One region of the Exiguobacterium sp. U13-1 genome, then DNA from elsewhere that is predicted to be linked to it. Evidence: riboswitches for the same ligand, from Rfam matches in the RefSeq annotation. Region 1 holds a riboswitch; the other holds the start of a gene.
The links. A riboswitch is a leader RNA that binds a small molecule or an ion and turns the genes downstream of it on or off. The one in region 1 is predicted to bind FMN.
Positions count from the first base shown of each region.

Region 2: linked by a shared signal. The riboswitch ahead of ribD (bifunctional diaminohydroxyphosphoribosylaminopyrimidine deaminase/5-amino-6-(5-phosphoribosylamino)uracil reductase RibD) and the one ahead of ESP131_RS14905 (ECF transporter S component) in region 1 are both predicted to bind FMN.

Region 1 is NZ_CP015731.1:2,874,087-2,889,356, reverse strand. Features, by position in the region: gene ESP131_RS14980 (dihydrofolate reductase family protein) at 1-128, shown strand, start outside; gene ESP131_RS14975 (acyltransferase) at 275-1,348, shown strand; gene ESP131_RS14970 (DUF72 domain-containing protein) at 1,516-2,358, shown strand; gene ESP131_RS14965 (bifunctional metallophosphatase/5'-nucleotidase) at 2,380-3,681, shown strand; gene lipA (lipoyl synthase) at 3,744-4,643, shown strand; gene ESP131_RS14955 (YutD family protein) at 4,738-5,115, shown strand; gene ESP131_RS14950 (general stress protein) at 5,202-5,648, shown strand; gene ESP131_RS14945 (DUF3055 domain-containing protein) at 5,684-5,959, opposite strand; gene glpX (class II fructose-bisphosphatase) at 5,995-6,975, opposite strand; gene ESP131_RS14935 (DUF86 domain-containing protein) at 7,127-7,570, shown strand; gene ESP131_RS14930 (TIGR01457 family HAD-type hydrolase) at 7,577-8,341, shown strand; gene ESP131_RS14925 (NifU family protein) at 8,384-8,611, opposite strand; gene ESP131_RS14920 (DUF1462 family protein) at 8,721-9,017, shown strand; gene ESP131_RS14915 (NAD(P)/FAD-dependent oxidoreductase) at 9,058-10,110, opposite strand; gene ESP131_RS14910 (YuzB family protein) at 10,203-10,436, shown strand; gene ESP131_RS14905 (ECF transporter S component) at 10,513-11,079, opposite strand; FMN riboswitch at 11,235-11,377, opposite strand; gene ESP131_RS14900 (HesB/IscA family protein) at 11,489-11,839, shown strand; gene ESP131_RS14895 (NAD-dependent epimerase/dehydratase family protein) at 11,956-12,822, shown strand; gene ESP131_RS14890 (GNAT family N-acetyltransferase) at 12,819-13,322, shown strand; gene ESP131_RS14885 (GNAT family N-acetyltransferase) at 13,319-13,810, shown strand; gene ESP131_RS14880 (NAD(P)/FAD-dependent oxidoreductase) at 13,921-14,919, opposite strand; gene ESP131_RS14875 (NAD(P)/FAD-dependent oxidoreductase) at 15,163-15,270, shown strand, end outside.
Region 2 is NZ_CP015731.1:85,968-101,237, reverse strand. Features, by position in the region: gene ESP131_RS00490 (methionine ABC transporter ATP-binding protein) at 1-95, shown strand, start outside; gene ESP131_RS00485 (methionine ABC transporter permease) at 85-735, shown strand; gene ESP131_RS00480 (MetQ/NlpA family ABC transporter substrate-binding protein) at 755-1,573, shown strand; gene ESP131_RS00475 (M20 family metallopeptidase) at 1,596-2,801, shown strand; FMN riboswitch at 2,985-3,129, shown strand; gene ribD (bifunctional diaminohydroxyphosphoribosylaminopyrimidine deaminase/5-amino-6-(5-phosphoribosylamino)uracil reductase RibD) at 3,290-4,330, shown strand; gene ribE (riboflavin synthase) at 4,315-4,941, shown strand; gene ESP131_RS00460 (bifunctional 3,4-dihydroxy-2-butanone-4-phosphate synthase/GTP cyclohydrolase II) at 4,941-6,131, shown strand; gene ribH (6,7-dimethyl-8-ribityllumazine synthase) at 6,128-6,586, shown strand; gene ESP131_RS00450 (DUF6612 family protein) at 6,799-7,620, shown strand; gene ESP131_RS00445 (methyl-accepting chemotaxis protein) at 7,666-9,369, opposite strand; gene ESP131_RS00440 (alanine/glycine:cation symporter family protein) at 9,558-10,916, shown strand; gene treC (alpha,alpha-phosphotrehalase) at 11,041-12,681, opposite strand; gene treP (PTS system trehalose-specific EIIBC component) at 12,703-14,142, opposite strand; gene treR (trehalose operon repressor) at 14,325-15,032, opposite strand; gene ESP131_RS00420 (DUF4352 domain-containing protein) at 15,161-15,270, opposite strand, start outside.

The sequences.
Region 1 (15,270 bases):
TTTACCCGATCCTGCTCGGCGGTGGGAAACGGATGTTTCCGGTGTTTGATCAACCAGAGGCGCTACGCTTAGTCGAAACACGCGTCTTTGCTTCCGGATGTCTCGCGTTAGCTTACGAAAAAACCTAGTCTTCACAAAAAAGAGTCTCTTATTTCAAAAGGGATTCTTTTTTGTTACATCCGATAAAATTTGGATATTATCATTTAATTTGGACGAAAATAGATTATAATAACTTTTGTGAAAAAATATATAAACATGATTAAGGTGTGAAAAAATGAAATTTTATCAAGAAATTCCTGTCATTCGATCGATTGCGGCAATCATGGTCGTTGCTGTCCATGTCATCGCAGGTCTGTATCATTCGAAAGGGGAATTCGAAAATGAAGCGATTGGTTACATCGATCAATTTTCTCGAATCGGTACGCCAATTTTTGCTATCATCAGTGCGTTTCTGTTGATGTCGATGGTCCAGCGCAAAGGATTCGATTTTGGAACATTCGTCAAGTCACGTTTCTCTAAGATCTTTATTCCTTATCTGATTTGGAGCACGATCTACCTCGTGTATCGTTATCATGTAGAAGATAGTCTAAAACCAGGTATGCCGCTATCAGATTACTTCCTCTATGGAACGGCGAACTTCCATCTGTATTTCATTTTGACGGTACTTCAGTTTTATGTCGTATTTCCGGTACTTGCACGACTTAAGAAAGGAACATTGCTACTTGTCGCAACAGTTGTGGCGATGGGCGTCAACTACTTCTGGCTGACTTCAGGAAGCTTAACGACAGACATCGCGTTTCTTGATCGACTCGTCAATAGCCGTTCTTTCTTACTCAATTGGATTGCCTATTTCATGATGGGAATTACATATGCCGTCTATTATGAAGAGATTCAACAGATTCTAAAGCGTCATCGGACAATCTTATTGCTGATCAGTGGCTTGATCATCCTTGATATCTGGGTCAGCATTGATTTAGAACGGACGTACACGTCGACGAACATTTCGAACCTTGTGTACATCCCGTTCGTTCTCGTCGTCTTGAACTACGTCTTCCGTCGTGTCCGGATGGATGCGACAGCGATGCGCATCTTCCAGACGATCGGAACGCATTCGATGGGCATCTATCTAATTCATCCGCTCGTCATCCGCGGAATTGGTCGGACGGATCTCTTCGCTTACTTCGACTCTGCGAGTATGTTCATTTGTGCGATGATCGTCACACTTACGGCTTCGATTTTTGTCTCTTATGTGATCAGTCTTTTGCCGTACGGAAACTATATCGTTCCGGTTCCAAAACGAAGAGCGCCTGCTCCGAAAATGGTCGAGGCACAGTCTACTGCTTCATGATAAGAACGATTGACTAGGCATCCTTTTCCTTCCTACATGAGTAGGGAGGAGAGGGGTGTCTTTTTCTGAAAAAAGAGTGTTTGCTTAGGAAGCATTGAAGAAGAAATCCCGGATTCTGCTATGCTATGATGAATAGGTAGAATAGTACACGTAAGGGGGAGGAGAGCATGATATATATCGGTGTCACAGGCTGGGGAGATCATGATAGCCTCTACTTGACCCCGCAAGATCGTAAAGAGAAACTGGCTGCCTATGCCGGGCATTTTCCAGCAGTCGAGGTCGACTCGACATTCTATGCGATTCAACCGGAACGAAACTACGAGAAATGGGTATCCGAGACACCGGATAGTTTCCGCTTCATCGTCAAGGTCCACCGGGCGATGAGTGGGCACGACCGGGAAAACAAAGATCCACTCGGTCCGATTTTTGAACAATATATCGCGTCGATCGAACCGATGCGAAAGAGTGGAAAGATTGCCGCGATTCTCGTGCAACTGCCACCCTGGTTCGATGTTAGTAAACTGCACTTAGAGTATTTGCAAACGATCCGAAAATCACTTGCCGGACTGCCAGTCGCAATCGAATTCCGAAATCCATCGTGGTATTCAGATGCTTATCGTGAGCGGACACTCCGTTTTCTGAAGGAACATCAGTTCATTCATACGATTTGTGATGAACCGCAGACGGAAGACGGTTCCGTACCGTTCGTACCAGTCGTGACGCAGGAGACGGCATTCATTCGTCTCCACGGACGAAATAAAGCCGGCTGGTTAAAGAAACCAGGTCAAAGTAGTGACGATTGGCGTAAAGTCCGCTGTCTCTACCGTTACTCGGAAGACGAGTTACAGGAACTCGCAAGTCACATCCGAAACGTGGCGGCGGAAGCAAAGGATGTCTATGTTTTCTTCAATAACAACTCAGCAGGAGATGCTGCCCCGAATGCGAAACGATTAATCGAGATTCTCGATCTCGACTATGAACTCGCGCCGCGACAAATCTCTTTGTTTTAAATCATCAAGGGGGGCTTCTGCATGAAGTTACACATCATTCACTATAATGATTTGCACTCACACTTCGACATGTGGCCTCGCTACATGTCCTTCGTCAAGGAACACCGGACGTATGATTCGCTCGTTTTTGATCTCGGCGATCATGCTGACCGCGTCGATCCAGCGACGGAAGCGACAAAAGGAAAGATCAATACACATCTATTGAATGCGTTGATGCCAACTGCCGTGACGATCGGGAACAATGAAGGCATCACCTTTCCACACGACTGGTTAGCAGATCTCTACACGGAAGCGGACTTTCCGGTTCTCGTCTCGAATTTAGAAGCACCGTTTGCGAAGCAAGGTGTCATTCACGAATTACCGACCGGTAAAGTCGGTGTCTTCGGTCTGACGGCACCTTATATCGAACTTTACGGTTTACTTGGTTGGACGATCGAAGAACCGTTTGACGTTGCAGCGCGTGAAATCGAGCGGTTGCGTCAAGAAGTTGACGTCTTGATTTGTTTAAGTCATCTTGGTTTTTATCAAGACGAAGAACTGGCAATGCGTTTTCCGGAGCTCGATTTAATCATTGGTGCGCATACGCATCATGTCCTCGATGACGGTGTCGTCAAGAACGGTGTCTTGATCACGCAAGCGGGGAAACACGGTCAATATGCAGGTGAGATCTACATGAATACGGATACGGGTGAGAAGGAAGCGGTTCTTCACTCCTTACACGATTACGTCGAAGATGAAGCGACAGCGAAACTACTCGACCGGGAACAGTATCTCGCAGAACAACAAATGAAGGAGCCGATTGGCGAGACAGCGGGTCTAGCCAATGATTGGTTCAGCGAGTCGCCGTTCTCGCAATTGCTTGTCGAGACGATGCGCGACTGGTGTGACGCGGATATCGCATGTGTTCCAGCCGGTATTCTGCTTGGGTCACTTCCACCAGGTCCTGTCTCTGCCTTTGATTTACATCGACTCTGTCCGCACCCGATCAACCCTTGTAAGGTGACGATGACCGGTGCGGAAGTCCAAACCTTCCTCGATGAAGTCAAGACAGATCAGTTCGAACAACTGAAGGTTCGTGGTCTCGGTTTCCGGGGTAAGTTGATGGGGCGGATGCATTATGCTGGTTTGGCGGCACATCAACCGCTTGAGCCAACGCGAAACTACACGGTCGTATTGCCGGATATGTTCACATTCGGTCCACTCTTCCCAGCAATCAAAGAGATGCCAAAAGAATACTTCATGCCGGAATTGTTACGGGATTTGTTGTTCGAACGCTTATCGGAGAAGTCGGAATATAATGAATTGCATGTTCGCAAACGCTGATTGTTTGTTATACTAAAGCAGACATTAATTGACTTTTTGGGGATGAAGGGGGAAGCGAAACCATGGGACGCGGAGAAATCCAACGTAAACCGGAATGGTTGAAAATCAAGCTGAATACGAATGAAACCTACACAGAATTAAAAAGTATGATGCGCGAGAAAAAGCTACATACTGTCTGTGAGGAAGCAAAGTGTCCGAATATCCACGAGTGTTGGGCGGTACGCCGGACGGCGACGTTCATGATTCTCGGAAGTATCTGCACACGTGCGTGCCGTTTTTGCGCCGTGACGACAGGACGTCCAAACGAACTTGATCTCGAAGAACCAAAACGTGTCGCGGAATCCGTCCGTTTGATGAACTTGAAGCACGCGGTCATCACAGCGGTCGCACGCGACGATCTGAATGATTTCGGAGCAGGCGTTTATGCGGAGACGGTCCGTGAAGTCCGTCGGATGAATCCAGAAACATCAATCGAAGTCTTGCCTTCAGATATGGGAGGGAACTTCGAAGCATTAAAAACGCTGATTGATGCACAGCCAGACATCATGAACCACAACATCGAGACGGTCCGCCGTCTAACACCGACCGTTCGTGCGAAAGCCACTTACGACCGGACGCTTGAATTCCTTCGTCGTTCGAAGGAACTCGCACCTGAAATTCCAACGAAGTCGAGCTTGATGCTTGGTCTTGGTGAGACATGGGAAGAGATTCTTGAAACGATGGATGATCTCCGTGCGAATAACGTCGATATCATGACGATCGGTCAGTATCTCCAACCAACGAAAAAACACCTCGACGTCATCAAATACTATACACCACAAGAGTTTGCTGAACTGAAGCAGATTGCCCTCAGCAAAGGGTTCTCGCACTGTGAGGCAGGTCCACTCGTTCGTTCGTCGTACCACGCGGATGAGCAAGTCAACGCAGCGAAAAAGAATAAAACAGCACTTCCGATCGACTAATGATCAAAAACCGTTCGAGCAGTTGCTCGGACGGTTTTTCGTCTGCCAGGCGAAATGGAATATGCTATGATAAGAACAGCAGGAGGTGGGAATAATGATACAAGTCAATCGGGAACGTTATGAGGTCGTCGAAGAGAAGCGCGAAGGTTTTAATGAGGAAGCCTTCATCGGTCGTTTTAGCGATGTCCTTGAGAAATATGATTATATCGTCGGGGACTGGGGGCACGGTCAATTACGGCTACGTGGCTTCTATGAGGATCAACACGAGAAAGCAACATTTGATACGAAGATTTCGCATGTGGCGGATTATCTCTACGAATACTGTAACTTCGGATGTGCCTACTTCATCGTCAAGAAGATCGGATTGGTAGAAGGAGAAGAAGCACCACCTCGCTTCGACGGTTCTTCATCCAATACGTTGAAGTTGAAACGGAAGTTCGCACCTGCACCAGAGAAGACGGAAGGCGAGTAATCAAACTGTCATACAGAAAAGCGTTTCTAGTGGACGGAATTCGGCTATTACTATAAGTATCACGTACCTAATAGGGGGAACTATCCATGCGAATCGTTGGAATTTACTCATCCGTACCAGAAGTTGTTAGTGCCGTGCACGATCTCCGTGTTGCCGGTGTCGTCTCGACTGATTTAAAAGTTTTAGCACACGACAAATACGATCTTGAACAAATCGAGGAATTGGCGGATCTAAACAACCAACAGACGTCAACACGTTTGTCGCAGGAAGATCATCGTAATCTCTGGCAGGAAATCAAGAGCATCTTCAAAAAAGATGACACAGCTTCTCATGGAGACGCGATTCATGGAAGTGGCTTGACGAAGGAAGACGTCGATCGTGCGAATCACGCGGTCGAAAGTGGTCAATTCGTATTGCTCGTCGGTGATGAAGCGGATCAGCATTCAGAACGCCGTGCCCATGACGAGTCAGACAATACGAATGTCTTTAGCGGACCAAACACACTAAATGAACGAAACGATCGTCTCTTATAAGACAAACAGCCTTCGTCCGCGGACGAAGGCTGTTTTCATAGACCGATATAAGCGCGCAGATACATCTCGAGTTCCGTTGCCGCATCGTCTTCGACGTCAAACGCCGTCGCGATGTAGCCTGGTTCATCGAAATCATCCGCACCAATGATTGCAAACCGATTCGATAGAAGATTCAAGACGAGAATCTTACCGTAAAAATGTTCCGAATGCGTGATGGCGAGATCAAACCGGCTTGCTTCTCCAATCCAACTGACGAAGCGTGTCTTCGTTTGTTCGACATCATCATATAAAAAATCACGTTCTTCCATCATCAAGCTTCCCTCATTTCCCTAACGTCTGTTTCAGATTAAAGGGTTTGGGGGACTTTTTGCAAGTACGGTTTACGAGATAAGCTATGCTCGGCGATAACTTTTCGGATTGTCCGTGTTTTCGAACGCATGACGAGGGATGTCGTTTCAACGATATCATCCGTCAAGAACTTCACGCCATCGAGCATTTCGCCTGTCGTGACGCCTGTTGCAGCAAAAATGCAGTCGTCGCTTTTGATCAGGTCGTCGAGTGTTAAGAGTTGAAGCGGATCTTCAAGTCCCATCCGGATGACGCGAGCGGTTTCTTCTTCGTTCATCGGGTGTAAGCGGGCTTGCATGTCGCCACCCATCGCTTTGACCGCAGCAGCCGTGATGACACCTTCAGGCGCACCGCCTGTGCCGATGAAGATATCGATTCCTGTCGCAGGAGAGAGTGGTGCGATTCCAGCTGAGACATCACCGTCTTCAAACAGACGAACCCGTGCGCCCATTCGCATTGCAGCTTCGCGGAAGTGATCGTGACGCGGGCGATCCTGCATGATGACCGTGACGTCCTCAATCCGTTTATTGTTGTATTGAGCTGCTTTTTCAATAATGACTTCAAGTGGATCGTCGAGCGAGACGTGCCCTTTTAAGTTTGGTCCAACTGTTAATTTATCCATATACATATCGGGTGCGTGGAGCAGGGCACCTTGATCGGCGACGGCGATGACGACCATCGCATTACCGAGACCTTTGGCAACGATGTTCGTACCTTCGAGTGGGTCGACCGCGATGTCAACGATTGGACCGTTTGCTGTTCCGACACGTTCGCCGATGAAAAGCATCGGTGCTTCGTCGAGTTCGCCTTCACCGATGACGACCGTTCCGTTCATGTTGACCGTGTTCAAGACTTCGCGCATTGCAGTCGTTGCTGCATCATCCGCTTCATTTTTCTTACCGCGACCAATCCATTGAGCAGAAGCTAGTGCTGCTGCTTCCGTAGCGCGTACGATTTCCAGTGCGAGTTCCCGTTCCATGTATATAACCTCCACGTCACCAATGTGACATACTATTTTCAGCAAAAATCTAAATTGAGTATAACACATTGGGGAATGTGATGCAAATGACCTTTCTGCTTTTCAGGATTGCCGGATAACGATAAAATGGAGGATGTGAGGGGGAATGAAGATGTATTTCGTCAATCGTCAAAAAATCGAAGAGACGGTCGTCTGTTATGAGACGGCACTTCGACAAAGTAAGGAAGTTACGGGGGATCCGGTGACGACAGCACTGGCTATGGAGCGAATCGGTTTTTTAGTCATCGAGAGTGTCATCGACATCGGAAACAGTATGATTGATGGATTCATCATGCGGGATCCGGGAAGTTATGAAGATATCATCCTCATTTTAGAAGATGAGAAGGTGATCGATGGACCGCTCGCGACGAGTCTGAAGAAGCTTGTTGCATTACGTACGTTGATCGTCCGGTCATTCACAGAGTCGAGTATGGCAGAGATTCGGGCGGTACTAGAGACAGAGGAAGCAGAACTACGTCGTTTCCCAGAAGCGATTCGCCGGTATATCGAGACAGAACTCGGACCGGTGTCTGCATTTTTACCAAACGAGGAGTGAGTCAGGATGAAGGCAAAAGGCTATTTATTTGATTTAGATGGAACGATGTACAACGGAACGGAACCGGTAAAAGAAGCGGTCGATTTCGTCAATCGTCTGCAAGCAGAAGGGATTCCGTATTTGTTCGTGACGAATAATGCGTCGATGACGGCAGAAGCTGTCGCGGAGAAATTACGCGGGATGGGTGTTCATTCTGATGCGAAGCATGTCTTGACGAGTGCGATGGCGACTGGTCGTTATATCGCTGATCTATCACCGAAAGCGCGCGTCTATGCCATCGGAGAAACAGGATTGATCGATGCGCTTGAACGGGAAGGGTTAGACGTCGTCGCAACCGAAGCGGCAGACTACGTCGTCATCGGTCTCGACCGTCAGATCACGTATGAAAAACTCGCTGTCGGTGCCCTTGCGATTCGTGCTGGTGCTCGTTTCATCTCGACGAATGGTGACATCGCGATTCCGACAGAACGTGGTTTCTTACCAGGTAACGGTGCCTTGACGTCTGTCCTGCGCGTGACAACGGAGAAGGAACCGTTCTTCATCGGTAAACCGGAACCGGTCATGGTCGATATCGCAACGGAGATGATTGGTCTATCGAAAGAAAACGTCATCATGGTCGGGGATAACTACCATACGGATATTCTGTTCGGAATCAATGGAGGCATCCGGACGATGCACGTCAATTCTGGCGTCCATACACCCGTCTTCATTCAAGGTCAGGATCGTCAACCGACATATATGGTCGATACGTTAGCTGAATGGATTCTGTGAATCAAAAAATCCCGAACGAGAATTCGTTCGGGATTTCATGTATTAGAAGACTTGTTCGACTTCGACGACACCAGCGACTTCTTCAAGAAGGGCACGTTCGATACCGGCCTTCAATGTGATTGTTGAACTTGGGCAGCTACCACAAGCTCCCATCAAACGGAGTTTTACGATTCCGTCTTCTACATCTACGAGTTCAACGTCTCCTCCATCACGAAGAAGGAACGGACGCAATTTTTCAAGAACTTCATTCACTTGATCAAACATTTCCATGCGTAAACACATCCTTTCGTATAGTTTCATTGTAACAGGGTTGAAAAATGTTCTCAATCTGGAAAACTTGTATACTAAAGAGGAGTGAATTGAAAAGGGGGACTTCAAGATGGAAATCACGGTTTATGGGACAGCAGTCACTTGTCCGAGTTGTGTCGGGGCACCCAGCTCGGAAGAGACGTTCAGCTGGTTACAAGCCGTCCTTGGGCGGAAATATGAGCAAGCGATGACGTTACGTTATATCGATTTCGAGACAGCTGCAGCGGATCAATGGACGGAAGCGCTGAAAGAGGATGTCTATTTTTACCCGTTGATTGTTCTAGATGACGAGATGATTGACGAGGGGTACGTCAAACTAAAGACGATCACAGCGGCGATTGATGCGAAGTTAAGTCAAACGGGGTGAACGAAAAAAAGAGGTATCCCGAGTCGGATACCTCTTTTGCTCATTTAATCTTTTTGTGTTTCCATAAGACACCGGACTTCAGGAGACGTGGGACTTTTCCTGTCAATGCCTGTTTACCCATGACGATTCCGAACCCGTCTGATTTTCCGAGTGATCCGAGCATCCCGCGCAGTTTGATTTCTGGCAACTTCGGTAATTTTTTACCTTGCCACTTGGCTTGCAAGACATCGACGACTTGTTCTGCCTGATGTTCTGCGAGTTGACCACTTGGCGCATACGGTAAGCTGGCACAATCACCGATGACGAAGACGTTATCGTATTCTGGTACGTGATGATGTGCCGTCAATTTGATACGACCACCACTATCCGCAGCAAAGCCGAGATCACGAACGACCTTGACCGGCTGCGTACCTGCCGTCCAAATCGTTAAGTCGGATGGATACGTATCGTCGCCATTTCGCACGTCGTCCGCTGTGACGAGCGTGACGTTCGAATTGTTGATGACCTCTACGTCATGCTCCTCGAACCATTCTTGAACGTAAGACGAGACTTTGTCGGATAAGAACGACAAGACGGATGGTCCGCGGTCGAACAGACGGATCGTTAAATCTTTCCGGCTCTCATGCAGTTCACTGGCAAGTTCGACACCGGATAGACCGGCACCGACGATCGAGACGACGGATCCCGGTGACAGGCCATAGATCGCTTGCTGTGTCTTCCTTGATTCTTCAAGTGTCTGGATGCTATATGTAAACTCTTGAGCACCCGGAATGTTGTGGTATTTATCCTCACAACCGAGAGCGATGATCAAGTCATCATAAAATAATTCTGATCCGTCCTGCAGGTGGACCGTATTCGTCTCCGGTGAGATTTTGATGACATGTCCATATTTATAAGTAAGATGTTTCCCCTCCGGAAATTCAATCCGGACATCCCGATCTGATAATGTACCTGCTGCGAGTGCGTAATATTCCGTTTTGAGTGCGTGGTATGGCAGACGATCGACGAGCGTGACGGCAACTTCCTCGTCCTTGAACCGCTCACAAATCCGCATTCCACCATATCCTCCGCCGAGTACGACCAATTGCTTCATAACGTAAAATCCCCCTTAGTTCCCCTAAATCAGTCTGACCTTGTATAATACGACATGAGGCAGGTCGTTTCCTGCTTGAAGGAGGAAAAAAAGTGAATCCGATTATTGAATTTTGTATCAGTAACTTAGCAGCTGGTACACAGGTCGTCATGGAGCAACTCGAACGTGATCCGAATGTCGACGTCGTCGAATACGGTTGCCTCGGCTATTGTGGCATTTGTTCGCTCGACCATTTTTGTCTCGTCGATGGTGAGACTGTCGTAGGCGAAACACCGGAAGAGTTGCTCGAGAAGATTTACCTGAAAATCGAAGAGAACGAGCTGTAAACAAAGACAGCCAAAAAATCCCCTCGTTCATCTGAACGAGGGGATTCGTGTCCGTCAGCGGGCGCAGCTTTTCGGATCAGGCAGATTGTTGACGGCGCATCATCCATGGTCTTAGTTTCAAGAACAGTGGAATGAAGAGTGCCGAGATGAACAACGCCTTGATAACGTTAAACGGTAAGATACCGGCTGTGATCGCTGTCCATTTGACAGCTGGATCCGCCATGTAGTCCATACCGAGGAACCATGCATACGCTGGCAGGATCAAGATATAGTTGAGGATCGCAAGACCAAGTGCCATCGTGATCGTACCAGCGACGAGACCAGTTGCGAGACCTTGTGTTGATTTCTTTTTGTGGTAGAACCAGCTGACAGGAAGTACGAATGCGACGCCTGCAGCAAAGTTCGCGAATTCTCCGACCGGAACACCACTTCCGCGGAAGATATAGTACAACACGTTCTTCAATGCTTCGACGATGACGCCTGCAACCGGTGAGAACATGATCGCTGCGACGAGAGCAGGAACATCACTGAAATCGATCTTCAGATAGTTCGGTAAGAATGGTAGTGGAAAATTGATTAGCATAAGAACAAACGAGATTGAACCTAACATTGACAGAGTGACCATTTTTTGTGTGCGTTTCATACGAGTATTGTCTCCTTTTGCTCGTTCCTCTCGATGAAGTATTGGCATGACTGCGCCCATAAAGAAACCCCTATTGATGAGATCAACAGGGGAGAAGTCCGCATTAAATAAACCTAATCGATTGTTGCAAAAATCGATCAAATTCAAGCTCATGCCGCCATCTTCTCCCATCCAGACTATACTGTCGGCTCCTGAATTACACAGAATCAGCAAATAGCGCCCTATTCGCTCGCGGGCTTCAACTCAAGAAGAGTTGTTTACCGCCGGTCGGGAATTTCACCCTGCCCTGAAGATGGAACGATTATTTTATTGTACATACCATTTATACAACGAATTCAAGATAGTTTCAAGCAACTAGGTTTCGATTCGCCCAAAAGTTGCGTATACTAAAGAAAAGGAAGGTGATGACATGATCCATTTAACGGAGGCAGCAGCGTTACAAGTCCAGGACATGATGGCGCAGGCACCAGCAGATGAACGGAATCTTCGGATGCTCGTCCAAGGTGGTGGATGTAGTGGTCTGTCGTACGGAATGGGATTCGATCAACAGAAAGAAACGGATCTCGTTTTCGAACAGCACGGCGTGACCGTCATCGTGGACGAAAAAGATTATCCGGTCGTCAAAGGACTGGAAATCGATTATAAGCAGTCGATGCTCGGCGGCGGATTTACGATCACGAATCCGAATGCTATCGCAACATGCGGTTGCGGGACATCGTTCCGGACGGCAACGAATGCCGGGACACCGGGTGGCTGTTAATGAATCCAATCGTGGACGATGTCCACGATTTTTTTATTGCCTTCTACAGGAGACCTGTTCCATTGACTCGAAATATTAAGAGAGTGAATGCTACTACGAACAGGGAGGGCTTCAAGATGAGAAAAGTATTGATCTTCGGGGGAACACGCTATTTCGGACGACGCTTAGCGATTCGGTTAGCCGATTCGGGGGATGATGTGACGATCGTCACACGCGGTGAGCATACTCCACCGGTCGCAAAGGGCTTGACATTCTTTAAAGGGGATCGGACGTCGAGTAGTACGATGAAGGACTTGAGCCAACAGCACTGGGATGTCATTTATGACAATATCTGTTTCACGCCGTATCAAGCAAAGCTCGCGGTCGACGCGTTTGAAGGAAAAGTCGGACGCTACGTGTTGACGTCGACGATGTCTGTCTATGAAGACGGTGGTGCGAATATCACGGAGCGTGCCTACAATCCGTTTCCCGGGAAATATGACCTTGAGAAGGAACATGGATATGGCGAAGGGAAACGCCAAGCGGAGAGTTATTTCTTCCAACGGGCGACATTCCCAGTCGTTGCCGTCCGTTTCCCGGTTGTTCTCGGACCCGATGACTATACGGAGCGACTTGTCTTTCATATCAAGCGGGCGCTTGGCAGCCGTCCGATCGTTGCTGAAAACACATACGCAAAGATGGGTTATATCTCAAGTTACGAAGCCGCTGCCTTTCTTGAGTGGTGTGGTCGCTCGGAACTGACGGGACCGATCAATGCTGCAAGTGACGGTGTCTTATCGATTCAAGACCTATTGGATAAAATCGACCGCGTTGCGGGAACGACAAGTCAACTCGTCGCAAAAGGAGAGGATGAATCACCGCTTGCGCCAGAACGCGATTTCTATATGGATACAACAGCTGCGAAACAAGCGGGCTATCTGTTCCAACATGTCGATGACTGGCTCGATCGTTTGATTGAAGAGGAGGTGCGCAATCACCAATGATGCAGTTAATGAAACCAACTCTTGCGTGGGAGACAGAGTACCGCGCCTTTTTAGAAGACTGGCGAGAGTCGGGCGAAACGATTGTGCCGGAAGCAGTCGGAGACACATATGAACCGCTCGGCGCTTATTTTGCGGAACTCAAGGAGATGGAGACGACGGTCAGACCGGGTCTTGTCACCCATTCGACGTACTGGATGGTCGACGGGCAACGAATCGTCGGTGCGCTGAACTTCCGGCATGATTTGACGGAGAACTTGAAGTTATACGGCGGACATATCGGATACGGGATCCGACCATCTGAGCGTCAGAAAGGGTATGCGACGACTGGTCTTCGATTGGCGCTTGAAGAAGCACGACAACGTGGACTGGATCAAGTGCTACTGACGTGTGGCGTTGATAATCTAGCATCACGTCGTGTCATCTTAGCGAACGGCGGACGAGAAATCGAGCCGACTGTTCGTAATGGACGCGAAACACGTCGCTTCATCATTGCGTTATGAATATTCGTAAAGCGCGTCTTGAAGATGCGTCAGCCATCGCGCGCGTTCATATCGATGCCTGGCGCGAGACGTATCAAGGGATCATCCCGGCTCCGTATTTAGCACAGTTGTCGCATGCGAAACGGACGAAACAATGGGAGCAGACGTTAGTCGATGAGCGCGTGTATGTTGTGGAATCAGAAGACGAAATCGTCGGATTTGCGCAAGGCGGACCGAATCGAAGTGATGCGCGTGAAGGGGAGCTCTATGCGATTTATGTCTTACAAGCGTCTCAAGGGCAGGGATTCGGGAAAGCGTTGTTTCACCAGATTGCTGATGATTTAGCGGAGTATGAGACGATGCAGGTTTCTGTCTTGCGAGATAATCCTGCGTGTCGGTTTTACGAACGATTTGGTGGTCAGGTCTTCGAAGAATCGACGATTGAGCGTGGTGGAGTCGAACTCGTACAACGGATTTACCGGATACCTGTTAAAAGATCATCCGTATGAAATCGGACGTTTTCAACATCTTAAGTGTGATTCCATGAAAATGAGAGGTCGGGCTCCGGTATGTCATCCGGAATCCGACCTCTCATCATTTGCAGTCATTCACATATATCTCAAGAATGATTCGTTACTTTTTCAAACAGACTCGTCGAGTGTTGCGGGTGACGAGCAGATGGATCAACGAGAAGCTTCGCTTGGTTAACGGCGATCGGTGCTTCACCGAATCCTGTTGCGATCAGTTTAACGCGTCCTTCGTAAGTCGCAATATCACCACAAGCGAAGACACCTGGAATCGCTGTCTCCATCTTCGAGTTGACGCGAATCGAATTGCGTTCGAATTCAACTTCCCATTCTTTAAGCGGTCCGAGTGACGAGACGAAACCGAAGTTACAGACGACATCGTCAGCAGCAACGACAACGACTTCGCCGCTTTCAGCATGTTTGAACGTCAGCGTCTCGATGTGCGTCTCACCTGTGACCGATTCAAGTGTATATGGTGTCATGACGTTGACGGACGAATCGTGTAAAAGTTCGACCGAATGTTCATGGGCACGGAACTTATCGCGGCGGTGGACGAGCGTGACGGATTTTGCGATCGGTTCAAGCATCAATGACCAGTCGACTGCTGAATCGCCGCCACCAAGCAAGACGACTTGGCGATCCTTAAAACGCTCCATGTCGTTAACGAAGTAGTGGAGGTTTGTTTCTTCGAAGCGTTCTGCGTCCGCGACGCCGAGTGGACGTGCAGCGAACGAGCCGTTTCCTGCCGTCAAGATGACGGTCTTCGTATAATGCTCGCCTTTGTTCGTGACGAGGCGGATGATTCCGTCATCCATGCGTTCGTAAGCAATGACGGTCTCACCGAGTACGTACGTCGGATCGAATTCATTTGCTTGTTCAAGCAATCGATCGACCAGTTCCTGCGCTTTTACTTTCGGAAAACCGGCGATATCGTATATATATTTTTCAGGATAAAGCGTAGCGAGTTGACCACCTAATTGAGGTAGACTCTCGATGACCTTCGTCTTCATCTGGCGCATCCCTGAATAAAACGCGGTGAACAGTCCGACCGGACCGCCGCCGATGATCGTGACATCATATGGTTGGTGCATCTGATTCCCTCCTAGCGTTGGATAGGTCTATTATATAGGAAGTAGGGGGTGAGGGTGCAAGTGCGGGACATCTCACATTTTTTTAAAGGAAATGACATTTTTCTTTTGCAATCATTCCTAAAAAGTGTTTCAATAGGCTTATAGACATGTGAACATTATTTGAACAAAATTTTTGAGCATTCGTCTGTAATTGAATGTGAAGAAAATCACAACAAAACTACGATTCGTAAGGAGTATCAGAACATGAACACACCTAACATTGTTATTCTTGGAGCGGGCTACGGTGGATTGATCACAGCAGTCAACCTTCAAAAGAAACTCGGCGTCGATCAAGCGAACATCACGCTGATC
Region 2 (15,270 bases), 420 kb from region 1:
AGTTGATCGGTGAGCCGGCTGAAGTAAAACGAGCGTTACACTATATCGATCAGGCACAGGTGACAGTCGAGGAGGTGCTTGCCCATGCTAGTTAATTACAGTGATATTTGGACGGCATTTTTGCAGACGATGACGATGGTATCCGTCTCACTCTTATTCTCGACTTTGATTGGCTTACCACTCGGTATCCTACTTGTCGTCACGCGAAAAGGAGCATTGCTTGAAAATGTCCCGCTGTTCACGTTCTTCAACAGTATCGTCAATATTTTCCGTTCGATTCCGTTCATCATCTTACTCGTCGCGATCATCCCGTTGACGCGCTTGATCGTCCAGACATCGATCGGAACCGAAGCCGCCATCGTCCCGCTCGTCTTTTACGCCGCACCGTACATGGCGCGTCTGATCGAGAGCTCGTTACTCGAAGTCGATAAAGGTGTTCTGGAAGCAGCAGAAGCGATGGGTGCGACACCGTTTCAAACGATTTTCCGCTTCCTCCTACCGGAAGCACTCGGTTCACTGATCCTGAACTTAACGATCGCGACGATTGGCTTGATCGGGGCGTCAGCGATGGCAGGTGCGATTGGAGGCGGTGGTCTCGGTGACTTAGCGATCACCTATGGTTATCAACGATTCGACACGAAAGTCATGATCATCACGGTCGGGATTCTCGTCATCTTAGTTCAAGGCTTACAGACGACAGGCAATATCGTCGCACGAAAAATCAGAAGACATTAATCAAGGGAGCGATTCAGCCATGAAAAAAGCAGTAGCAATTGGAGCAACACTAACGACGATTTTATTTGCCGGGTGCGCAGCATCAGGAGAAGACGAAAAGACGATCAAACTCGGTGTCAGCGGTTCAGACACACAAGTTTGGGACTATGTCGCGAAAAAAGCAGAAAAGGAGGGCATCAAAATCGAGCTCGTCAAGTTCTCCGATTATGTCCAGCCGAACATGGCACTGGCTGAGGGTGAGATCGACGCCAATGCCTTCCAGACGATTTCCTACTTCAACGCCTTCAAGAAGGAACACAAGTTGAAGCTGTCACCGATCGCGACGACCGTCATTGCACCGATGGGGATCTACTCGGATAAATACAAGGATGTCAAAGACATTCCGGTCGGCGGAAAAATCGCCGTTCCGAACGAAGCGACGAACATGGGGCGCGCCCTCTTGTTACTACAAGAAGCCGGTCTGATCAAGTTACCGGACGACTTCGACGGTAACGGTTCAGTCGATAAGATCGTCGAGAATCCGAAGAAACTGAAAATCGTTCCGATCGTCGCTGGGCAAACACCGCGCGTCTTACCGGACGTCGCGGCATCGATCATCAACAATGGCATTGCCGTTGATGCTGGCTTCAATCCAATCAAGGACTCGATCGTCCATGAGAACGAGACAGCAAAACCATACATCAATATCATCGCAACACGGACGGAAGACAAAAACAAAAAAGAATTGAAAAAAATCGCGTCGCTTTACCAACAAAAAGATGTCGCGGCTTTCATCAAAAAAGAATACAAAGGTAGTACGATCCCGACGTTCGTTCCACTAAGCGACATCGGCGAATAAATTCAAAAGGAGAGTGGACTATATGACGACACCAGTACGCACGACATGGGTAGAGACGATTGAACAAGACATCGAACAAAAACGAGAATCGTATCTTGAGACGAGTCACCGGATTCATGCGACACCGGAAATCGGGAACGAGGAATTCTTTGCTTCGCGGCTCCATGCGGAACGTCTGACGGCTGAAGGATTTACGGTAGAACTTGGTGTCGCGGGGCACGATACAGCATTTTTCGCGAAGAAGTCGAGCGACCGATCAGGCGCGACGATTGCCTTTCTGGCAGAATACGATGCGTTGCCAGGCATCGGGCACGCATGCGGTCATAATATCATCGGTACGACGAGTGTTGCGGCAGCGATCGCACTTAGTAAAGTGCTCGATGAAGTCGGTGGAAGTGTCGTCGTGCTGGGAACACCGGCCGAAGAAGGTGGACCGAACGGTAGTGCGAAAGGTAGTTTCGTCAAACATCAGTTGCTGGAAGGAATCGATGCAGCCTTAATGGTCCATCCGTCCGGACAAACACGGATCACGGGTTCTTCGCTTGCAGTCGATCCGCTCGACTTTGCCTTTACTGGTCGTCCGGCGCATGCTGCGGCGTCACCGGAAGAAGGCATCAATGCTCTCGACGCGGTCATCCAACTCTTCAACGGCATCAATGCCTTACGTCAGCAGTTACCGGACGATGTCCGGATCCACGGAATCATCACGCATGGTGGCGATGCACCGAACATCATCCCGGAATACGCAAAAGCACGTTTCTTCATCCGGGCGACGACACGGGAACGACTGAATGCCGTCACGGAAAAAGTCAAAGCCGTTGCTGAAGGCGCGGCACTCGCGACCGGGGCGACGCTTGACGTCATCGCTTTCCAAAATGAAGTCGATAACCTCGTCTTCAACCGGGCGTTCGACCGTCTGTTCCAAGAAGAAGCAGAGGCGCTCGGCGAAATCGTTCACTTGGACGAACGCCCGGGTCTTGGCTCGACGGATGCCGGTAACATCAGTCAAGTCATCCCGACAATCCATCCGTATATCAAGATTGGACCAGATGATCTCGTCGCCCATACGGAAGCGTTCAAAGAAGCGGCACGTTCAGAAGCAGGAGATGAAGCATTAATCACGGGGGCAAAAATCCTCGCTCGGACAGCACTTCGTGTCCTTGCGGATGAACGGACGCGCGGGGCGATTGCTCAAGAATTCCACGACCGGAAGAACGGGTATTTGTAAGCGGAAAACAACGACTGGACACACTGTTATCAGGTGATCCAGTCGTTTTTGCGATGTAGTCGATGACGAATTGGTGAGAGATGACAGAACTGGAGCGAAATCAAAAAAGAGACAAGACAGAAGCATTTGCGCTTTGTTTTCTTGAAAAAGATATGCTAGGCTAAAGTTGTATAACTCAATAATCCAGTTCTTCGGGGTAGGGTGAAAATCCCAACCGGCGGTGATGCGATCAATCGATCGACGAGCCCGCGACCCATGATGTACGCATCATGGCTGACTTGGTGAGATTCCAGGGCCGACGGTAAAGTCCGGATGGGAGAAGAACGAAACGACGCGATTCAAGCTGTTTTCTGAAAAAATGTTTTCAGGAGACGGTCTCTTTCTGCATGAAAAAATGCAGGGAGCGAACCGTGTATTTCGTGAACCCTTCTATACAGACGCCCCTTTTTCAAGGGGCGTCTTTTTTTCATTTGAAAGGAGTGAACGCGATGTCACAGATGATGAGTTATGCCATGCAATTAGCACATATGTTACACGGACAAACAAGTCCGAATCCAAGTGTCGGCTGTGTCATCGTCAAACAAGGACGCATCATTGGCTTTGGTGCACATCGGTTTGCCGGTGGTCCGCACGCGGAAGTCGAAGCCTTGCGAATGGCAGGAGAAGCCGCCCGTGGTGCTGATCTCTACGTGACGCTTGAGCCGTGCAATCATCACGGTAAGACACCACCATGCACGGAAGCGATTCTACAAGCCGGAATCAAACGGGTCTTCGTCGCAACGGAAGACAAACATGCGATCGTCGCCGGTTCAGGAATCAAACGCCTACAAGACGCGGGACTCGAAGTCGAGGTCGGCTTGTTACGACATGAGGCAGAAGCTCTCTACACGGAATTCTGGAAGACGATCGAACGAAAACGTCCGACCGTGACCGTCAAAATCGCTCAGACGATGAACGGGATCGCAGCGACAGGTGAACAACGCTGGATCACGTCAGAAGAAGCACGCGAGAACGGTCGCGCCCTGCGCGGACGCCACGATGCAATCCTCGTCGGCAGTGAGACGGTCCTTATCGATGATCCGGCACTGACATTACGCGCGGCGTCAGGCATCGAACCGATTCGAGTAATCGTCGATCGCCGTGGTCGGGTCCCGGAGACGGCGCAAGTCTTCCACGAGGGTAAAAATCCAACCTACTGGCTGACGAGTGTTCCGCGGGTCAGTCATGATCAAGTGACAGTCCTCGTCGGTGAATATGAGACGCCAGAAGCGATTTTGAAACGCTTATACGAACAAGACATCCGCAGTGTCTTGATTGAAGGTGGACCAACGATTCAAGCCGCTTTCCTTGAGGCGGATCTCGTCGATCGGCTTGAAGTCTATCAAGCCCCATCGATTTTTGAAGGCAATGCCTGGAACAGTCAACACGATATCGAAGATCGGTTTCAAATCGACCAAATCGAAACGGTCGGACCGGATCTCCATCTGACGTACATCCGAAAGGAGGAGACGACATGTTCACCGGATTGATTGAAGAAGTCGGGACCTTAAAACGAAAGATTCCGCGACCGAATGGATTAGCGCTTGAAATTGAAGCGCACCGGGTGCTCGAAGGAACGAAGATTGGTGACAGCATCGCCGTCGACGGGATTTGTTTGACCGTCACGTCGATGAGCCCGACTGGTTTTACGGCCGATGCCGTCCATGACACGATTCGGTCAACAGCCCTCGGCACGTACCGGGTCGGCAGCCCGTTGCAACTTGAACGGGCGATGCCAGCAGACGGTCGCTTCGGCGGTCATTTCGTCAGTGGACATATCGACGGCACAGCACGGCTGATTAGTCGGCGACCGGATGGAGAAGCGATGGTCTATACGTTTGATGTCGGATCGTGGCAAAAGTATTGTATTCCAAAAGGCTCGATCGCAATCAACGGCACGAGCCTGACGTTGCAACGCGTCACGCCGGAAACAATCTCGATTTCATTAATTCCGCACTCACGTCAAGTGACGACGTTTGATCGATTGGCAAGCGGTGCAGTCGTCAATATCGAGTGTGACATGATGGCGAAACATCTCTATCATTTCACGCAGCATGAGAAGCAGACGGACTGGGCAGCATTCTTAGGAGGCGACATGTAATGAATGGATTCGACTTGATTGAAGACGCAATAGAAGATTTGAAGAACGGACGACCGATCATCGTCTGTGATGATGAGGACCGTGAGAATGAGGGCGATCTCGTCATGCTCGCGGAACACGCGACACCAGAAAACATCAACTTCATGATCACGCATGGAAAAGGACTCGTCTGCGTACCAGTCAGTCCGCGGATTGCACAACGACTCGAACTTGCTCCGATGACAGCGAATAATACGGACCCACATGGGACGGCATTCACACTCAGTATCGATCATGAAGACGCGAAAACCGGTATCAGCGCTGAAGAACGGTCGCTAACGATCCAGCGGATGCTAATCGATGGACCGGAACGGTTTAAACGACCAGGTCATATCTTCCCGTTGATCGCAAAAGAAGGCGGTGTCCGGGAACGACGCGGACATACGGAAGCGGGCGTTGATCTTGCCCGTCTTGCCGGCAGCGATGAGATCGCCGTCATCTGTGAAATCATCAAGGAAGACGGCACGATGGCACGTGTGGATGATCTACTTCTCTATAAGGAAGAACACGGTTTAAAACTGATTACGATCGAAGCACTCGTCGCGTACTTCGAGCGTCCATTGACGCGGGAAGCGGAAGTGTTACTTCCGACGACGTTCGGAGCTTTCCGGATGATCGGCTATACGACGCAAGACGATAAAGAACACGTCGCTGTCTTGTCGGGTGAAGCGTACGACGGCATGCTCGTCCGGCTGCACTCGGAATGCCTGACGGGGGACGTCTTCGGTTCGAAGCGTTGCGATTGTGGACCGCAACTCGATGCGGCACTCGAACGGATCGAACGAGAAGGTGGAGCCGTCTTGTATTTACGCCAGGAAGGACGCGGCATCGGTCTGATGGCGAAGTTAAAAGCGTACGAGTTACAAGAACAAGGACTTGATACAGTCGAAGCGAACCATGCACTCGGTTATCCGACGGATATGCGTGACTATACGGTCGCGGCCAACATGTTGCGCGATCTAGGCGTGACGAAGATCCGCTTGATGACGAATAATCCGGATAAACAACGGGTGCTCGAACAAGAAGGGATCGAAGTCATCGAACGTGTACCCCATCAAGTACCGGCTGAACCAGAAAATCAGCGCTATCTGAAAACAAAACAAACGAAACTCGGGCACTGGCTCGACATCCAAGGAGGACACACATCATGATCTACGAAGGTTTCTTAACAGGAGAAGGACTACGCGTCGCAATCGTCGCAGCACGTTTTAACGAATTGATCACATCAAAACTCGTCGGTGGAGCAAACGACGCTTTCCGCCGCCACGGTGTTGCAGCGGATGCTGTCGATACAGCGTGGGTTCCTGGGGCATTTGAGATTCCACTCGTCGCGGAAAAGTTAGCGAAAAGCGGCAAGTATGACGCAGTCATCACACTTGGCGCCGTCATCCGTGGGGCGACGTCACACTATGATTACGTCTGTAACGAAGTCGCGAAAGGTGTCGCGAGTGCATCACGCGACACAGGCGTACCGATCATCTTCGGTGTCCTGACGACGGATTCGATCGAGCAAGCAGTCGAACGTGCCGGTACGAAAGCTGGGAACAAAGGTTACGAAGCAGCGGTTTCTGCAATCGAGATGGCGAATCTTTTACGGACGATTTAACAAACCAGAAACAGGCTGATGGAAGCTTCCGTCAGCCTGTTTTTTTGCAAAAATCTCACGAGCACTGAACCAAATTTCAAAAAAAGGATAGTAGATTTGAAATTTGAGGGTTCGTTTTGAAGGAGAACGGTAATGGTCTACTAAAGAAACTTTGAAACATTTTCCAATGTTTTTCGTAAATCAGGGTAACGCGTATAAAGGAGGAAATGAATATGAAGAAAACAAGGTGGGTAGCAGCCGGGATTGTCGCAGCATCGATTGGACTTGCCGGATGCCAAGATGGACAGACGGATTCAGGTAGTGGCAGCGGATCTGGTTCGAAGAAGTCGGGGGAACTCTCGAACACAGAGCTGTTAAAGAAAGCGACAGCCGCTCAAGAGGACATCAAATCGTTCCACATGGACGGAACAGTCAGCTCTAAAGCAGGTGAGATGGCGATGGATCAGAAGGTTTCAGCAGATATCATTCAAAAGCCACTCGCGATGAAGCAGACGATGACGATGAAAAATCCTGAAGACGGGAAAGACGTGACGATTGAAAGTTACATCGTTGACGATAAAATGTATCTCTCGCAAAACGGACAATGGATTGTTCAAGATGTGTCGGAGCTAGGCGAGATGGTCGAAGCGATGGAATCATCGGCATCGACGGAACAAAACTTGCAGCTCCTAAAGAAATACAAAGATAATTGGACAGCGAAAAAAGAGGGCGATGTCTATCAGATCGACGTTAAGCTGAGTGGGGATGACCTGAAGGCCTTCATGAAGGATTCACTCGAACAGACAGGACAGATGGCGCAGATGAAAGATGCGATGGATAGCATCGATTATAAAAAGATGAACTACAAAATGACGTACGACGCGAAGACATTCTATCCGAAGTCACTCGACATGGATATGGTGTTTGCGATTGAAAAAGAGACCGAGTTCAACATGAAGAATGAGTCGACGTTCTCGAAATTCAATGAGATCGACGAGATCAAATTACCGGCGGAAGCAAAAGACGCACAACCACTCACAGGTGCCGGTCAATAAAAAACAAGCCCCTCTCTTCTGATCTGAAGACGAGGGGCTTGTCGTTTAGACTTGGAACTGGCGTAAGACCTCTTTTAGTGACTCCGCCTGTTGTTGACTGACGGAAGTCTGGTTGTGCACATCCCGGAATGCTTGAACGGAATGATTGATTTGTTCCGACATTGATTGTGTGCCTTGCGCTCCATCGTTGACGGTGACGGCGACATCATGGATGACACCGAGCATGTTTGCTGTAAGTTCCTGGAGTTGACCGGCTTGAGCGGCGAAGTGTTCCGCTGCATCACCGAATAATTGTGCGTCATTTCGATACTGAACGGAGGCGTCTTCGAATAAATCATAGTCCTTAACGACCTTCGTATCGATGAAGGAGAGCATCTCACCGGAAGCAGCGTTTAAATGTTCAACGGACTCGATGACGGAAATCGAGACGTCTTGGATTTGTTCGACGGTATCCCGGCTACTTTCAGCAAGTTTACGAATCTCATCGGCGACGACGGCGAAGCCACGACCGACTTCACCAGCGCGTGCTGCTTCAATCGAAGCGTTAAGGGACAATAGGTTTGTTTGTGCGGCGATTGAGAGAATCGCATCCGATAAGACGGAAATTTCTTTGACGGCTTTCGCACGTGTCATCGCGTCCTCGAGTTTACTTTTCGTCTCGGCAAGGATGTGATTCGCGGTCTGTTTCGCTTCTGTCGCGACGACTTGAAGCGATTCAGCACGCCCGCCGACTTCTTGTGCCCGTTTTCCATTTGCTTCTGCGCCGGAGACGATATCATGAATCGTCGCTTCCATATCGACAGCAGACGAGTTCATCTCTTCGGCAGAGGCGGCTGTCTCCTGCATACCGGCTGATAAGTTTTCGATCGTATGGGAAGTCGACGCCATATCCTGATCGAGTTCGCTGATTCGACCGGAGACGTGATGTGAGGTCGATACGACGTGGGTTGCTGTATCATCGACTTGAATGATGATCGTCCGTAAGTGGGCGATGAATTGATTCATCGACTGGGCGATTTGTCCGATTTCATCATCACGCACGACGTCGAGTTGAGCCGTCAAGTCGCCGCCTTGTGTTGCCAGTTCATGCGTTTTCGCCTGCAGTTGACGGAGTGGAACGAAGATCGAGCGTAAAATCAAGACGGTGAAGATGACACCGAGTAATCCGACGACACCGATGATCGTGAAGAGAAGGATATGAGCTGTATTGGCAGAACTTGTGATGGCATCACCATTTATTTTCGCTTGTTGATTATTGTATTTCACGATTTTCGTTAATTGATCAGAGACAGCGAAGTATGAATCACGACTCTCACCTTCATAATAGGTGACTGCTTCTTTTTGGGTTTCTGGTGTACTGAGGGCGAGAAGACGATCAGTCGTCTCATTGAAAGTTTGCCATTTTTTCGTGAGATCATTGAACAGTTCGCGATCGCTTTTTAAATAAATCGTTTTCTCGTATTTCGCGAGATTCGCGTCAACGGTCGCTAAACCGTCTTTGACACGCTTATCATAACCGGCTTTGATCTCTGGATCATTTTCTTGAATGTGTAATAATTCGACACGTCGCAAATCAGACAGTGCCGTGTTCGTTTCATGGGATAAGTTCAGACCAGGAATCCAGGAGGACGTGATGGTCTGACTCTGTTTGTCGACGTGGTCGAGCGAGAATCCGCCGTACAGTCCGACGCCAATCAAGCTTAGCAAAAGGATGGAGGACAATAAGATAAGCTTCGTTTTAATCTTCATATGATTCGCTCCTTTTTTGCAAGATGAACTATTTATTTTCTTGATTATACCTTCACAAGTAAAAAATTTACTTATTATCAAAAAAATTAAAACGTAAAATAGTTTCATGAAAAAATAGTTTGACAATTATCAGTAAATTCTGAAAAAATGGTAAGGAACTACATATCTCATAAAGGGAGGTAAGACGAATGGGAAATTCATTTAGTGAGTGGATTAGTGCGGTGTCCGATATCGTATGGGGACCACCGTTACTCATTCTGTTGGTCGGTACGGGGATTTACTTGACGATTCGCTTAGGATTCATTCAAATTACCAAACTGCCGTATGCGCTGAAGCTTGCGTTTTCAAAGCATCAGGACGATAAGTCAGAAGGTGACATCAGTCACTTTCAAGCGTTGATGACGGCACTGGCTGCGACCGTCGGTACGGGAAATATCGTCGGTGTCGCAACCGCCGTCGTCCTCGGGGGACCAGGCGCGATCGTCTGGATGTGGCTGTCCGGTCTGTTCGGGATGGCGACGAAATACGCGGAAGCGATTCTTGCCGTCAAATATCGTGTCGTTGATGAAAAAGGACAGATGGCAGGGGGACCGATGTATTACCTCGAGCGTGGACTGAAGCAGAAATGGCTCGGTGTCTTGTTTGCCGCGTTCGCTTCGATCGCTGCGTTCGGGATCGGAAACGGGGTCCAGACGAACTCGGTCGCCCTCGCGATGAAATCAACGTTTGATGTGCCACTTTACGTGACGGGGATCGTATTGATGGTACTGACGGGTGTCGTCATTCTCGGTGGGGTCAAGTCAATCGGGAAAGTCGTCAGTCTGTTCGTTCCGTTCATGATTTTCTTCTATGTCGGAAGTGGCTTGCTGATTCTCATCATGAACTATGATCTGATTCCAGGTGCGATTTCAACGATCTTCAGTAGTACGTTCTCAAACGAGGCAATCACGGGTGGGGCAATCGGGGCGGCAATTCGTTACGGTGTCGCGCGTGGTGTCTTCTCGAACGAAGCAGGACTTGGTTCAGCACCGATCGCAGCCGCTGCTGCGAAGACGGACTTCCCGGGGCGTCAAGCGCTCGTCTCGATGACGCAAGTGTTCCTCGATACATTGGTCGTCTGTTCGATCACGGGCCTGACGCTCGTCATGGGAGGGCAGCTCGATACGAAATTGGAGGGTGTTGAATTGACGACGGCGAGCTTCGAAGTCTTCCTCGGTCCTGCTGGGAAATACATCGTTACGATCGGTCTCGTCATGTTCGCTTACTCGACGGTCCTTGGGTGGTCATATTATGGGGAAAAATCGATCTATTATCTGTTTGGTCAAAAATCAATCCTACCGTACCGCATCCTGTTCGTCTTAGTCGCCGGAGCGGGTGCGATGACGACGAACTTGAACATGGTCTGGGCGATTTCCGATGTCTTCAACGGATTGATGGCGATTCCGAACTTGATTGGTTTAATTGGATTGTCTGGTGTCGTTATTGCCGAGACACGACTGTTCCGCGAACAGTTGAAACGAGAAGAAGCGAATCGGAAGGTTTCGTAGGATACATGCTCTAAAAACGAGTTCGTGTATGATGAAGTATGAGAAAAGGGAGATCACGTTCCGGGTCATGTACTCGGATGGTGATTTCCCTTTTTATTTGATCAAGAGAACAACGAGAGATGCATCACTTTTTACGATAAAGCATCAAGGATTCATAAGGACGTAACGTCAGAGTTTGACCCTCTGTCTGTATCTGCTGATAATTGTGAATCAACACCGTATAGTCCGACCCGTCACGAGGTAACGTGAACGTCGTGTCTGTTCCGTAGAAGTTCGAAACGACAAGCAACTCTTCCTCGTTCGTTACGCGTTCGTACGCCCAGAGTGACGGATCGTCTGGTGTCAACAGACGGTACGAACCATCCGTGAGCACGTCATACTGTTTACGGAGTTGAATCAATCGTTTGTAATGATGATAGACCGAGTCAGGGTTTGCGACAGCCGACTCGACATTGATCTGGTCATACGTCGGCGAGACCGGTATCCACGGATCGCTTGTACTAAAGCCACCGTTGAGTGCGTCTGACCATGGCATCGGCGTCCGCGCATTATCACGCGATTTTTGACGAATCGCAGCGAGAATCGCTTCTTCCGATATACCGTTGTTCCGAGCTTCCTGATAGGCGTTCAATGTCTCGACATCGCGGTAGTCGGACAAATCCGTGAAGTCCGGATTCGGCATGCCGATCTCTTCTCCTTGATAGATGTACGGTGTACCTTGCAAACCGTGAAGCGTCGTCGCGAGCATCTTCGCACTTTCGACGCGATACGTGACGTCATCACCAAATCGGCTGACGACGCGTGGTTGGTCATGATTGCACCAAAAAATTGCGTTCCAGGCTTGTCCGTTCATGCCGAATTGCCAGTCGGAGAAAATCTGTTTCAGTTGCTTGAAATCAAACGGTGCTGCCGTCCATTTTTCACCGTTCGGATAATCGACCTTCAAATGATGAAAGTTGAACGTCATCTTCAGTTCTTGTTCATCAAGTGATGAATAACGAAGGCAGTGTTCAAGTGACGTCGACGACATCTCACCGACGGTCAAGAGATCGTGTCCGGCAAAGACTTCTGCGTTCATCTCTTGCAAGTAGTAGTGGACGTTCGGTCCGTCCGTATAATACGAACGACCGTCTCCTGCTGGATCGTTCGGAAGACCTGGCGTTTTTGAAATCAAATTGATGACATCGAGTCGGAAGCCACTGACCCCTTTATCCCGCCAAAAGCGCATCATGTTGTAAACATCTTCCCGTAAACGTGGATTTTCCCAGTTCAGATCCGCTTGTGTCTTGTCGAACAGGTGCAAGTAATACTTGCCAGCTACCTCATCAAATGACCAAGCGGGACCGCCGAATTTCGATACCCAGTCGTTCGGTGTATCGCGCCAGATAAAATAGTCGTGATACGGGCTGTCCGGGTGACGTCCTTCTTCGAACCAAGAGTGCGACGTCGAGCAATGGTTGACGACGATATCCATCATGACAGACAGACCGCGTTGTTTTGCTTCTGCAAGTAACGTCTCGAAATCGTCCATTGTTCCGTAGGATGGATCAATCGCGTAATAATCACTGACATCATAGCCATTGTCGTTCTGAGGTGAAGCATAGACCGGCGTCAACCAAAGGTAATCGACACCAAGATCCGCCAGATAATCGAGTTTGGCAGTGACGCCACGTAACGTACCGGTCGCTTTGCCCTCCGGACTATAAAAACTCTTCGGATAGATTTGATAAACGGCGGATTTGCGCCAATCGGTTGTCGTGATCATTAGATACACACCTTTCTAGAATTACGCTGCTTTTTTCAGGGCAGCTTTTTTTGCGCGTTTCGTTGAGACATAGTGGAACAGGAACGTACAGGCGACAGGAACGATGATCGCTATCACCATGCCGACGATGAATGACAGAATCGAGCCTGGTACGATCGAAATGAAAGCAGGTAATCCGCCAACACCGATCGCAGGAGCAAGAACGCCACTGACGGCGATGAAAGCTGACGCGATCGCTGAACCGACGAGTGCCGCGTAAAACGGATATTTGAATCGGAGATTGACCCCGAACATCGCTGGTTCCGTGATCCCGAAGTAGGCGGATAAAGCGGACGTTGATGCCATGTTTTTATCGTTAACGTTTTTCGCGAGGAAAAGCATCGCGAGTGTTGCTGAACCTTGGGCGATGTTCGAAATCGCGATCATCGGCCAGATGAACGTCGTTCCGCTTTGTCCGATCAACTGTAGATCAACGGCGATGAACATGTGGTGCATGCCGGTAATGACGAGCGGCGCATAGAGTGCGCCGAAGAGTAAGGCACCAAGTAACGGAACAGCTTCGAACGTATTGACGACACCGATCGTAATCCAGTCACCGACTTGACGCGTGACCGGTCCGATGACGGCAAGGGCGAGGAAGCCCGTCAATGTGATCGTCGTAATCGGTACGACGAGTAATTGAATCGCATTCGGTACCCGTTTTTTGAGCCAACGTTCAATCGTACTGAGAACATAAGCAGCGGCGAGTACAGGGAGGATTTGTCCCTGATAACCGACTTTTTCAATTTCAAAGAGACCGAGAATGTTGAACGTCGGGATTTCACCTTTTAGAGCACTTTGTCCGTAGTTCCAAGCGTTTAAGAGATCTGGGTGAACAAGCATCAGACCCATGACAATCCCGAGAATCTCACTTCCACCGAAGCGTTTCGTCGCTGACCAACCGACGAGTGCCGGGAGGAAGACGAAGGCCGTGTTTGCCATCATATTGATGAGATCCCAAAGTCCTTGTAAGTTTGGATAACGATCGATCATCGTCTTGCCACCGAACTCGATACCGAATAGATTATTGATTCCCATTAAGAGACCAGCAACGATGATCGCCGGGATGATAGGCATGAAGACATCAGAAAAGACTTTGATCAACTTTTGGAACGGATTCATCTTGGCAGCGCCAGACGATTTAACATCTGCGATCGTTGTTGCCTGTAAACCGGTTAATTGAATGAATTCTGCATAGACCCGGTCGACGTCTCCGGCACCAATGACGATTTGATAGACACCCGCGTTCAAGAACGCGCCTTTGACGAGCGGAACTTCAAGTAAGGCTTCTTGATCGACAAGCTCTTGATTCTTAAGCGTTAAACGAAGACGGGTGACACAGTGAGCTGCCTGCTCAACGTTCTCCTTACCTCCGATGTTCTCAATGATTTGCTCTGCAATCTGACGATAGTTTGGTTTCATCTCGATGCTCCTTTTTGGAAGTGACATACTCGACCACTTTTAAAATGAAAACGTTTTCTTATCTGCGCACACTTATCTTAACTTATCTATATAAGTTGGTCAAGAACTTATATAGATAAGTTGGGGAGAATAAAAAAGAGAGAATCCGTCATCTACGAATTCCCTCATCTTGCAGCCTATATTCAACGACGGGCAATATCAGTGAACTGAAACTTATCGAGCCGGTGACGCGATTCCGTCCGTTCGAAATGTTGTCCTTCATAGAAATACGTATCGTTCGTGACAACGATGACATGCGTCATATCGTGAAGGTCGAGTCGTTCTTGGTCTTCCATTGTCGCAGGGCGAGCTTCGATTTTTCGTTTTGCGTAGCTGATTTGCCGACCAAGTGTCTCTTCGATGTACTGATAGATCGAACCTTGAGCGATGTCAGTCGTGAGTCCGGGTACGAGTGCTGTCACGAAATGATTGATGTCACGGATGACACGTTCACCATCGATTTGGCGAATTCGCTCGATGCGCGTCACGTCCGTTCCTTGTGCCACATGTAATAACGAAGCGAGTTCAGCAGAAGCGGAAAGGACTTCGCAGGATAAGACATCCGTCTCGACGGTATGACGCCCCATCCGGCGATGTGCTTCCGAGAAGCTGACGATGCCGTTGAATTGGAACTCGATCGCTTCTTGCGACAGGACGAAGACACCTTTCCCCTGGTGTTTACGGACGAAGCCTTTTTCTTGCAGGGCATCAATCGCTTTTCGAACCGTTCCGCGGCTCGCCTCGAATTCATGCATCAATTCCGTTTCAGAAGGTAATTTCGTTTCGGCCGGGAGCGTTCCTTCCTGAATCCGCTGTGCGAGCTCGTGATAGATGTTTAAATACTTCGGCATATGATCCGTCCTTTACACTCAAATAATGTCTTTAGTGTAGCATGGAACGATTACAGGCATCAAAATAGCTCCACCTATGATCCGGACATGACCGGAAAATAGATAGAGCGTAGAAGTGTGAATGTCAGTCAACGAAGAGACGTCGAAAACGTCGTTCCTTTTTTGAGGACATCTTGTTTTTCATCGAGAACATCACTCGTCAAGAGTTCAATCGAGTCAACCGGATGTTCCAAGATGA